DNA from 3 places in the Halomonas sp. TH-94 genome. Region 1 is predicted to be linked to each of the others. Evidence: predicted binding sites of a transcription regulator. Region 1 holds the regulator's gene; each other region holds the start of a gene.

Region 1 (3,272 bases):
GGCGCGGCTGGTATTGACCTCCTTGCCTGTCGGCGTCCACTTCAAAGGGAGCCGTCGCGACTCGGCTGCTCTCGAAGTGAGGGCCTGGTTTGGCCAGGTACGCGACGAAGAAAGCGGCAAGATCCTAGTCAGGCGCTGCTGGGTCACGCCTGAAAGGCTGGGAGAAGAAGTTCAACCGCTGCTGCTTTCGCTTTTGCAGGGTGACGTACTGCCTCAGCTGACTCGGCGCGCCTGGCAGCGTCTCGATTCCAGTGAGATCGGTGAGATGCGCGCTGACGTGCGCCTGCTGATGGCCAGTGGTCTGGCCACGGTGGCTGCTCATCTCGATCTTGCCGAAGACGAGAAGGCCATGGATCTCAGAGCCGAGCTGCTCGGACTCAGTGGCGGCAAGCGTCGTCGCCGCGACGTGGCATTGCTCGAAGCATTGATACAGCTATTTCTGGTGCGCGATGCCATTCGCCACCTTGGCCTTGGTGAAAGGGAGTCAAGTTGATGGGATGGGACCAGGCCGCGGGCCTGCGCCAATGGGCGAACGGTACATCGCAGGACGACTGCCCGTTACACGTGGCTGAAATGCTGGTCGAACTCGCCGCGGAGATAGCTCCCGGGGATCCATCGAAGCGCTCGGCTGCCCAGCCGGTCCCCACGAGTGGGGCGATCAAGCCGCCCAAGCCTCGCAGCGACCAGGAGCTGACGCTGATGGTGCTGGGGCTGGCGGGCACGGCGGAGCGGCATACAGCCCGGGTAACCGAGCTATTTGAGAGCTGGGCACGGGAGGGTAGGCGCTGGGTCGGCAATCCGCGTGCCTGGCGTATCGTGGCGTTACCGATCAATAGCTCACATCTGCCCCTGTTGGCAGCACAGCAATCCCATTGGGCGCTTTGGGTAGACGATGACCTGGAGGCCTTTCGCCGCGGCTATCGCATGCTCCAGCAGATCGCCGAGCAGGGCGGGCCGCAGCGTCTGATCGCCGTGCATCCGCCGGGGGTGGGGCGTGAAGGCCTGCTGAGTAATCTTCAATATGTGGCGGAAGCATACTTTGGCATCGAACTGTTGGTATTGGCGCGATGAAGCCACGGGTCTTGCAAGGTATCGTTATCCTGGCCATATGTGGAGCCTGGGCGGGCTTGGCCCAGGCTGCGGGTAGCTGGGTAGCGACGGCCCCTGCCGTCCAGGTGGTGATGAGCGAACGTCCGGCAATGTCCGCCGCTCTTCTACCTCCAACGCCGGAGCTGGCCCAAGGCCAGGTAATGGGCCGGGTGAACTGGCAGTATCAGCCACTGGCAGGGAGAGAGGTGAATGCCTGGCTTTGCCACATGGGGGGATGTGTGCCACTGCCTGGCTCACGAGGACAGACCGAGGCGCTGGCCGGTATGCCGGCCGATACCCCACTTTACTTTCAGTTCTCCCTGCAGGAGCGTGGCCAGCGCGCTGCGACCCTGCAGGGGCTGCAGGTGATAGTGAATCATCACAACCTGTAGTGAATCTGACTCGTCGAGCATGGTGAAGCGATGCTCGAGGGAACCGTCAGCCGCGAGAGCAAGAGCATGTACACAGCACGAGGCAAGATAGAACAGTCGGACCTGCTGGAAGAGTACCTGCCGCTGGTGAGGCGCCAGGCGCTGTCGATGCAGGTTCGTCTACCCGCAAGTATCGAGCTCGATGATTTGATTCAGGCCGGTACGGTAGGGTTGCTGGAAGCGATGGGTCGTTTCGACGCCAGTCAAGGCGCCAGCTTCGCTACCTTCGCCAGCCAGCGTATTCGAGGCGCCATGCTGGATGAGCTGCGCAGCCGCGATTGGTTGCCACGCAGCGTGAGGCGCAATGCACGGGCGGTCGATGAAGCCGTGCGTCGTCTGGAGCAGCAGCTGGGCAGGCCGGCGGAGGAGAATGAGATTGCCGCTGAGCTCGAGATGGGACTCGCAGAGTACCGACAACTGTTGAACGATACCAACAGCGGTCACCTGCTGCCTTTCGAGGTGCTGGTGTCGGAAGGCGTAGAGCCCGGCATCGAGGATGCCACCATCGATACGCCTTACCGCATGCTGATCGATGCGGAGAAGCGTCAGCAGTTGGTCGAGGGCATCGAGGCGTTACCCGAGCGGGAAAAGCTGCTGATGGCGCTGTACTACCAGGAAGAGCTCAACCTCAAGGAGATCGGCGTCGTGCTCGGGGTCACCGAATCGCGGGTATGCCAGTTGCATAGCCAGGCCGTGAGCCGGTTGCGCGTACGCCTGGCCGAGAGCGACGACTAAAGGTTGTCCATCAGCGCTTTGGTACTCGCCAAGGCTTCCATGTAGCAGGCGTGGAGTCGGTCGGCTGGCACATCGTCGATGGCAGCTTCTACCTGCCGCTCATGATTTTCGCAAAGGGTAAGCACGGCGCCTAGCGGCCCGACACGGTACTTCAAGGCTTCGATGATGGGCAAGCCAAGCGGCAGGTGCTCGAGCAGGGTGCTGCGATCCTCCTCGAGCAGGGCGTCCATCAGCGAGAACAGACCCGTGGTGAAGGCATCCTCGGGATCCAGGGTGGGGAAGGGGGCAGCAAGATTCCGGCACATGAAGGCACGAACAAGCGCCATGCGCAGTACGATGCGAGATGAGGGCTGCAAGCTGGCCAGGGTCAGCGTCAGGATCAGGCGCCGCAATTCGATCAGCCCGAGTACCTGTACCGCTCGATGCAGATCCACTGCCTTGCCACCGCGATTGAAATAGGAAGAATTTGCACGGCGCAGAATGGCCACGTGGAGATGCGGCACTTGCACCACCAGTTCGTGCATCCGGTTCAGGTCGCTGTTGTCCTCGTAAAGGGCGCGGATGAGACGGATTTGTGCGGCCCGGTTACCGTGGCGCCCGCGCGGCTGAGAGGCAATGAAGCTGGGATGCGCCAAGTATTGGCCATGGTAGTAGTCACAGCCCATCGCCTGATAGCGCTCCAGCGCCTGGCGACTGTCGAGATTTTCGACCAGCAGTTTTATGTTACGTGCCGGGAGCTTTTCCAGCGTCTGTTCATCGAGGTCGCTGGGTGACGTGAGCAGAATGATATCGCAGCGGCCAAGCATGGTGCCGACATCCTGCTTGATCAGGCGGGAAGGCATGATGACCCGGTAGCCGCGCTCACGAATGTCGTCCAGACGCTCGAGCAACTCGGCATCGATGGAGCCGACCTCGGCGATCCCGAGGGCCAGGCGTGGTGCCGGCGTGGGAAGCAGCTCCGGGCGGTCCAGCCACTCCAGGGGTAGGTCGATGAACAGCGTTCTATCGCCCAGCAGA
Region 2 (3,272 bases), on a different contig from region 1:
CGCTCGGACGTTTCCTCGCGGCGGGAAAAGTCGATCTGGGCAGCCACCTGGGCGCTTACGCTTTCGCGGCCGAGAATCGGCGCCAGAATGTTTTCGATGCGCTGCTGGAAGGAGCGCTCCACCTCGGCAATGTAGTCGAGCTGGGTGGCATCAAGACCGCGGCCCTGTGAGCTGGGCTGTGACAGCAGACGACCGTTCTGGTCGACCACGGTGACGTTCTCCGCGGCCAGGTCCGGAACGCTGCTGGATACCATGTGGACGATGGCGTTGACCTGGCTGTCGCCCATGACGCGGCCCGACTCCAGGGTGACGATGATCGAGGCCTTGGCGGGTTCACGGTCACGTACGAATACCGAAGAGCGCGCCATGGCCAGATGTACGCGCGCTCGCGATACCGGCCCCAGCGACTCGATGGAGCGTGAAAGTTCCCCTTCGAGACCGCGCTGGAAATTGACCTGCTCGGTGAACTGGCTGACGCCGAAGGCCTGATTGTCCATCAGCTCGAAACCGACGTTGCCACCGCGGGGCAAGCCCTGTTCGGCCAGCTGAAGCCGCAGGCTATGCACGGTGTCGCCGGGCACCAGCAGGGCCGTGCCGCCCTCGCTGAAACGATAGGGAACGCCGCGGCTTTCCAGCTCGCTGATGATGCGCCCGCCGTCGGCTTCGGTGAGGTTGCTGTAAAGGACGCGATAATCCGGTTCGCGCGCCCACATCAGCAGGGCGACCATGATCGCGACCATGGCGGCACCGCCGATCAGAATCGCAAGCATCGGGTTGCCGCGCAGCTGCTGCTGGAGTCGCTCTACCAGTGCCGCGGAAGAGGCGTTGGTAGAAGCGTCCTGACGCTCCTGCGTCGTGGCGCCATTGCTCATGAGCGCCTCCGCAGGGGAACGCTAGTAGCTGTATGAAAGGTGTTGCTGGAAGATGGCATCGACTGCATCCGTTCACCGCGTTCTGGCTGCCCCGCAGGGGGCGCAACTGTGATGGAGGCTATTATGCGAGCCGCCGTCCAGTCCAAAGGCGGGAAAAGCCCCTTTTTTACCTTCCAATTGGTCGTTTGGTGAGATTAGGTAACCTGATAGTCTTGCTCTACATTCGGCCGGGGTCGGTTTCGGGCCAATGGGCAACAGGCTGGTAACAATTCACGAACATCGAAACGAGGGGAGCGGATAATGAGTTCACCTGCCATCCAGTCGGCACTGGCGCAGATGCAAACCCTGGCTGCACAGGCCGGCGGGTCGGTTGCCAAGGGTCAGCAGATCTCCACTCAGGTGGGCCAGGGTGGGTTCGCCGGCGAACTGCAGGCCTCGATCCAGCGTATTAATCGTCTGCAGCAAGCCTCCGCTGCCAAGTCCATGGCGTTCCAATCCGGCGATCCCAACGTCGAGCTCAACGATGTCATGGTCGACATGCAGAAGGCGAGCGTTGCCTTCCAGATGGGCCTGCAGGTTCGTAACCGCCTGGTGTCGGCCTACCGGGATGTCATGAACATGCAGGTGTAAGGAGTCTGGCCATGCTGGCCGGCTTTTCTCGTGGTTATGAGCCTTATGCCGTGAGGCTGATCAGGCTTCCCCTCAGCTCATCCAGTCGCTCGGCAATGGCCAGTACCTCCTCGCCGGGGATCTGGCGCAACACGTCGCCTGATTCACGATCCACGATGCGGGTAATGACTCGCGACGTATCGTTGAGTTCGAACTCCACGCCGTACTGACGCAACACTTCATTGATTCGCTGGATAGGCTCCACCAGGTCGGCCTGGCTCGGTGAAAGCCCGTGGCTTTCGGCCTGTGCCAGCATGGTACCTGCGCTGGGCAATGAAGCCAATACGGTCTCCTTGCGCTGGCGGGGCGTCAAATCGTGTAGTGCCGAAGTGCTCAAGGCGTTGGTAGCATCGGTCAGTGGCGAAGACATATGTCGTTTTCCTTTTTTATGTCCTTGCTGATGCTGGTGGCCAGCATCGTTCCCCGAGACCGTCTTTAGACGGTCTCTCCCATCAGGGATATCGGCCGATGGTGCGACACCTTTAGCCCTTGTTCGACATTTTTTCGGCGGCATGCTGTCGCAGCGTGGGCGGAATGAGGTATTTGTTGATGCAATATTAAGCCAACTGGCTAAAATGTAGTAACAGTTGGATACATTTTCATCCGAGGCAATACTGAGCTGTCAGACAAAAGCATGCGGCTACTCTCGCCTACGAGGCGTAGGAGCTGCAGTATCCAGCCGGCGAGACGATATGAGCCAAGAGCTTCCCATCGAGCGCATCATGCAAACCGGGCTTCTCACCTGCGAGCCCGAGACGCCGCTGTGGATGGCTGCCGAACGCATGGCGGCGCGTCAGTGCAGCTCCATCATCGTCGTGAAGGCGGGCATGCCGCTGGGTATCTGGTCCGAGCATGACGCGCTGGCCATCAATTTCGCTGATCCCGAGGCCGTCCGTCAGCCGATTTCACAGGTCATGAGCCAGCCGGTAGCGAGCCTTCATCTTTCGACGTCGATAAGTGAGGCAGCACTGCGTTTCAATGCCGAGCGGCGTCGCCACTTCCTGGTGGTCGATGACGCCGGAGCGCCAAAAGGCATCTTGTCGCAGACCGACGTCGCCTTGAATCAGGGCCTGGAACCCTATCTGCGTTTGCGCGAGGTGCGGGCAGCAATGCGTCAGCGTGCCCTTGTACTCGACGGCAGCCAACTGCTGGCTCAGGCAGCGCGATCCATGCGACTCTCCGAGTGCGACGCCGTGGTGGTCAAGTGTGCCGATGGCGAGCTGGGCATACTGACAGAGCGCGATCTGGTGAGATTCGTTGCCCGCCACCCGGGCAATATGGCCATTGAAGGCCTGGCCAGCCGGCCGCTACTGACAGTTCATCAGGACGATACTCTCATCGCCGCTCGCGACCTGCTGATGAATCATCGAGTGCGCCACCTGGCGGTGCTGGACGAGGCCGAGGAGGTAGTGGGACTGCTGGGCTTTCGTGACCTGTTAGCCGGGGCCGAGCATCTCTACATGCAGGATTTGCGCGATGCGCTCGAACAGCGCGACCGAGCACTCGCTCAGTCGCGGGAAAACCTGCAGTTGGCGGAGCGGGTCATCGACTCCTCGCTGGAAGGCATCATCATCACCGACCCCAGCAATCGCATTGAATTCGTCAACCGTGCCTTTACCCACATGACCGGCTTTACCACCGAGGAGGCGGTGGGGAAGACCCCGGAAATACTCTCTTCCGGACGCCACGATGCGGCCTTTTATCGTGAAATGTGGGATGCGTTGAAGCGAA
Region 3 (3,272 bases), on a different contig from region 1:
GCGCCAGTGCAAGACCACCGCCGGCAGGGCGCCCTTGATCGACAGCCTTCTTCAACTCGCTGGCGAAGTCGATGTCTCGCGCCTTGTAATTGGGCGTATCGGCGTTGGCGATATTGCTGGCCAGCACCTGGTGACGCTGCTGGCGCAGCCCCAGCGCCTGCTGGTGAAAATTAAAGGCGGCCTCGAGCTGGTCGATCATGCCGGCGCTCCCCATGCAAAAACCAGATTGAACGATACGGAACTTCTTGAGGGTGAAGATTACCGACGCTCCTGTCATTTCAATGGCAGAAACAGACCTCGTTTCCTCGCTCATTTCCGCTTTTTCAGTCTGACGGCGGGGGCTAGAATCCTGCCATGACCTCTATGCTGGACGGCCCCGCCCCATGCGCTCCACCCGCTTCGCCCTGCTGCTATCGCTGTCGTTGACCGGATTGCTGTCGCTGCCGACAGCTTCGGCCGACGATACCGAGCTGCTGCATGTCGTACACGGCTTCCTGCACGAACAGGCCAGGGCGCTTGGCGATGAGCTGATCATCGAGCTGCGCCCGCCATCCGCACGACTGCCGATCTGCGAATCTCCCGACCCCTTCCTTACCCGACCGGGGGAACTGCCGCTGGGACGTATTTCCGTTGGCGTACGCTGTGGCCAGGACGGTCGTCAGGTACGCTACCTTCAAGCCGAAGTCGGCGTGATGGGTGAATATCCGGTACTCGGCACCCCACTGTCGGCCGGTCAAACCGTGCGCCGCGAGCATATTGTGATGCAGGCCGGCAATCTTGCCGAACTGCCGAACCGCACCCTGCTCGAGATAGAGTCGATCATTGGACAGGTGGCCACACGTGCCCTCAACCCCGGACAACCGCTCCAGGCGCACCAGTTTCGCAGCCTGCCGCTAGTCGACAGGAACCAGCGCGTCACGATAGAAGCCAGAGGCAAGGGGTTTCGCATCACCCGCGAAGGCCAGGCTCTTGAACCGGGCGCTTTGGGCGATCGCATACGGGTACGCTTCGACAATCGCGAAGTCATGACCGCAGAGGTGGTCGGCGAGGGCACCCTTGTCGTAGACTTCTGACTCTGAACGCACGCAGACGAATGCTCCTGCATGGGTAGGAGAGCCGCTGGAAACTTGTGGCAAAAAAAATGCCTAAAGTTTTCCATCGCAATGCCGATAGCAGATGAAAGCATTCGGTCATGAGGCCCTAATCGTGAAGATCAATAACCAGAATCCCCTGACTCGCCCGAGCCCGACGGCTCCGCGCGAGGAAGCTCAGCCGGTCAAGGGCGCCACGCCTTCAGGACAGAAGGATGCCGGTCCTTCGGCAGCCACCCACCTGAGCCAGAAGGCTACCGATGCCTCCCGCGACATCGATACGGCCCGCGTCGAAGAAATTCGCGAGGCCATTCGTGAAGGTCGCCTGGAGATCCGCGCCGAGCGTATCGCCGATTCGCTGATTCAATCTCTGAGCGCAGAGAGCCGCGGAGAATGAGCCTGATCAAGCTTCTCAATGATCAGCAGCAGCGCCTGAGCGGAATCATCGAACTGCTCAAGCAGGAGCGCTCGCTGCTGGCCGGCGCCGAAATCGAAAGCAAGGCACTTGCCGAGATTGCCGAACGCAAGCAGGCGCTTCTGGCTAAGCTGGAAGCCAGCGAAACGCTGCGCCTAGGCGTTCAGCGACGCTTGGGCTACGACGATGACGCCGCTGGCGCCAAGCAGGCGGCAGCGGATGCCGGCTGCGAGCAAGCTTGGTCAGATACGCTCGAGATGACTCGTGAAGCCCAACGCCTCAACGCCCTCAACGGTGAACTGGTTGCCTTGCGTATGGAGCAGAACACGCGCCTGCTCGACTTCATTCATCAGGCTGCCGAAAAAACCGTGTATCGATCCAGTGGCCGTGTCGCGGCTCAGACCGGACGTATCAACGCTGCGGTATAAACGCTGCGGTATAGACGAAAGCCCTCTGACACTCACTCAGTCTGACAATCCAACCCTCTTCTCGCACCCACGTAACGCGCCAGCCACCGTGCGCGCTCATGCCTAGTTCGTACAGTTCGAAACGAGTGCTCGCAGAGCGGCTTGCTACTGAGCCATGCACAGCTGCCAGTCAACGTATTCGTTTGTCCCACTTCCATTACCAAGTGCTGTCGATGAGATCGCTGCCATCAGCCGTGATCACTACGGTATTGCGCCCCTCGGCCTTGGCCTGATAGCTCGCCTTGTCGGCCCGGGCAAGCACGGGCTCGGTCGAATCGTCCCCCTCCTGCAAGGCGGTAACCCCTATGCTCAGGGTAATGTTGTAGGTCTTGTCCTGGTTGCTCACGGTGACTTCGGAGACGGCGCGGCGCAGAGATTCGGCAATCTCGCCGGCCTGTTTGAGGGTACAGCTGGGCAGAAGCACGGCAAACTCGTCGCCCCCCTGACGTGCAACGTGGTCGCTGCGCCGCACTTCCCACGCCACCACCTGGGCAATGCGCCTCAACATCTCGTCTCCAAGCGCATGCCCGCCTTCGTCGTTAATAGGCTTGAAGTGGTCCAGATCGAACAGTATCAGCACCGAAGGGGTCCCGGTCTTGGCATATTCGGCCAGCGCCTCTTCGAGTCGTCTCTCGAAGCCGCGTCGGTTGAGCAGCCCCGTCAGAGGGTCATGCTCCGCCTCCCAGCGCTGCAAAGCTTCCTGCTGTCGACGCTCGGTAATGTCCTTGACCATGCCGACGAAACCCAACGGCTGATCGCTGCCGAGTACCTGGCTGGCATGCACCTCGACCCACAGGGTGGCTCCATTGGGGTGTCGAAAGCGCAGCTGGCGGACGAAATCGCTACCCGTGGCCAAGGTATAGCGCCACATGTCATGGGTTCCCTGCTTGTCGTCAGGATGAATACGTTCCCACCAGTCCCTGGCGTCATGACTTTCGCCAAGCCCGAGTAGCTCGAGAAGCGCCGGGTTCAGGTAATTGAGATGGCCCTTGAGATCCGCAACGAACATACCGATGGGGGTCGAACCGAGCACGGCATCGAGAAACGCCTGGCGATCCCGCAGATGATCCAGCGCCGCCAGCCGCTCATGCTCGAGGCGGTTGAAGCTGCTGGCTACCTGACTCAGCTCCTGCATGCTGGTGGAAAGCTCGAGATAGCGCCGCTGGCCTGCCCCCACCTGGGCGATCTGTCGCTCGAGTCGATGCAATGGCTTGAGCAGCCTTCTTACCAGCCAGTGCATGGAAATCAACAACAGCGCGGCCAATGCCAACCATGCCCACCACAGGCGTGCCAAGAAAT

The links. The regulator FliA, encoded in region 1, starts transcription of late flagellar genes. The targets are predictions, from matches to a motif close to CTAAAGTTNNNNNNNNNNCNGCCGATA.
Region 2: a site for FliA is predicted at 2,001-2,027, ahead of AC2VNO_RS05535 (flagellar protein FlaG). Genes of this name have one in related genera too.
Region 3: a site for FliA is predicted at 1,146-1,172, ahead of flgM (flagellar biosynthesis anti-sigma factor FlgM). Genes of this name have one in related genera too.

Annotation. Positions count from the first base shown of each region.
Region 1 is NZ_JBYCKL010000085.1:10,573-13,844, forward strand. It holds gene flhF (flagellar biosynthesis GTPase FlhF) at 1-493, shown strand, start outside; gene AC2VNO_RS15945 (hypothetical protein) at 493-1,071, shown strand; gene AC2VNO_RS15950 (flagellar protein FlhE) at 1,083-1,481, shown strand; gene AC2VNO_RS15955 (RNA polymerase sigma factor FliA) at 1,548-2,255, shown strand; gene AC2VNO_RS15960 (EAL and HDOD domain-containing protein) at 2,252-3,272, opposite strand, start outside.
Region 2 is NZ_JBYCKL010000033.1:471-3,742, forward strand. It holds partial or broken gene fliF (flagellar basal-body MS-ring/collar protein FliF) at 1-872, opposite strand, end outside; gene fliE (flagellar hook-basal body complex protein FliE) at 1,173-1,502, shown strand; gene AC2VNO_RS05535 (flagellar protein FlaG) at 1,546-1,911, opposite strand; gene AC2VNO_RS05540 (EAL domain-containing protein) at 2,234-3,272, shown strand, end outside.
Region 3 is NZ_JBYCKL010000028.1:12,059-15,330, forward strand. It holds gene flgB (flagellar basal body rod protein FlgB) at 1-199, opposite strand, end outside; gene flgA (flagellar basal body P-ring formation chaperone FlgA) at 384-1,073, shown strand; gene flgM (flagellar biosynthesis anti-sigma factor FlgM) at 1,207-1,488, shown strand; gene AC2VNO_RS04860 (flagella synthesis protein FlgN) at 1,485-1,934, shown strand; gene AC2VNO_RS04865 (sensor domain-containing diguanylate cyclase) at 2,131-3,272, opposite strand, start outside.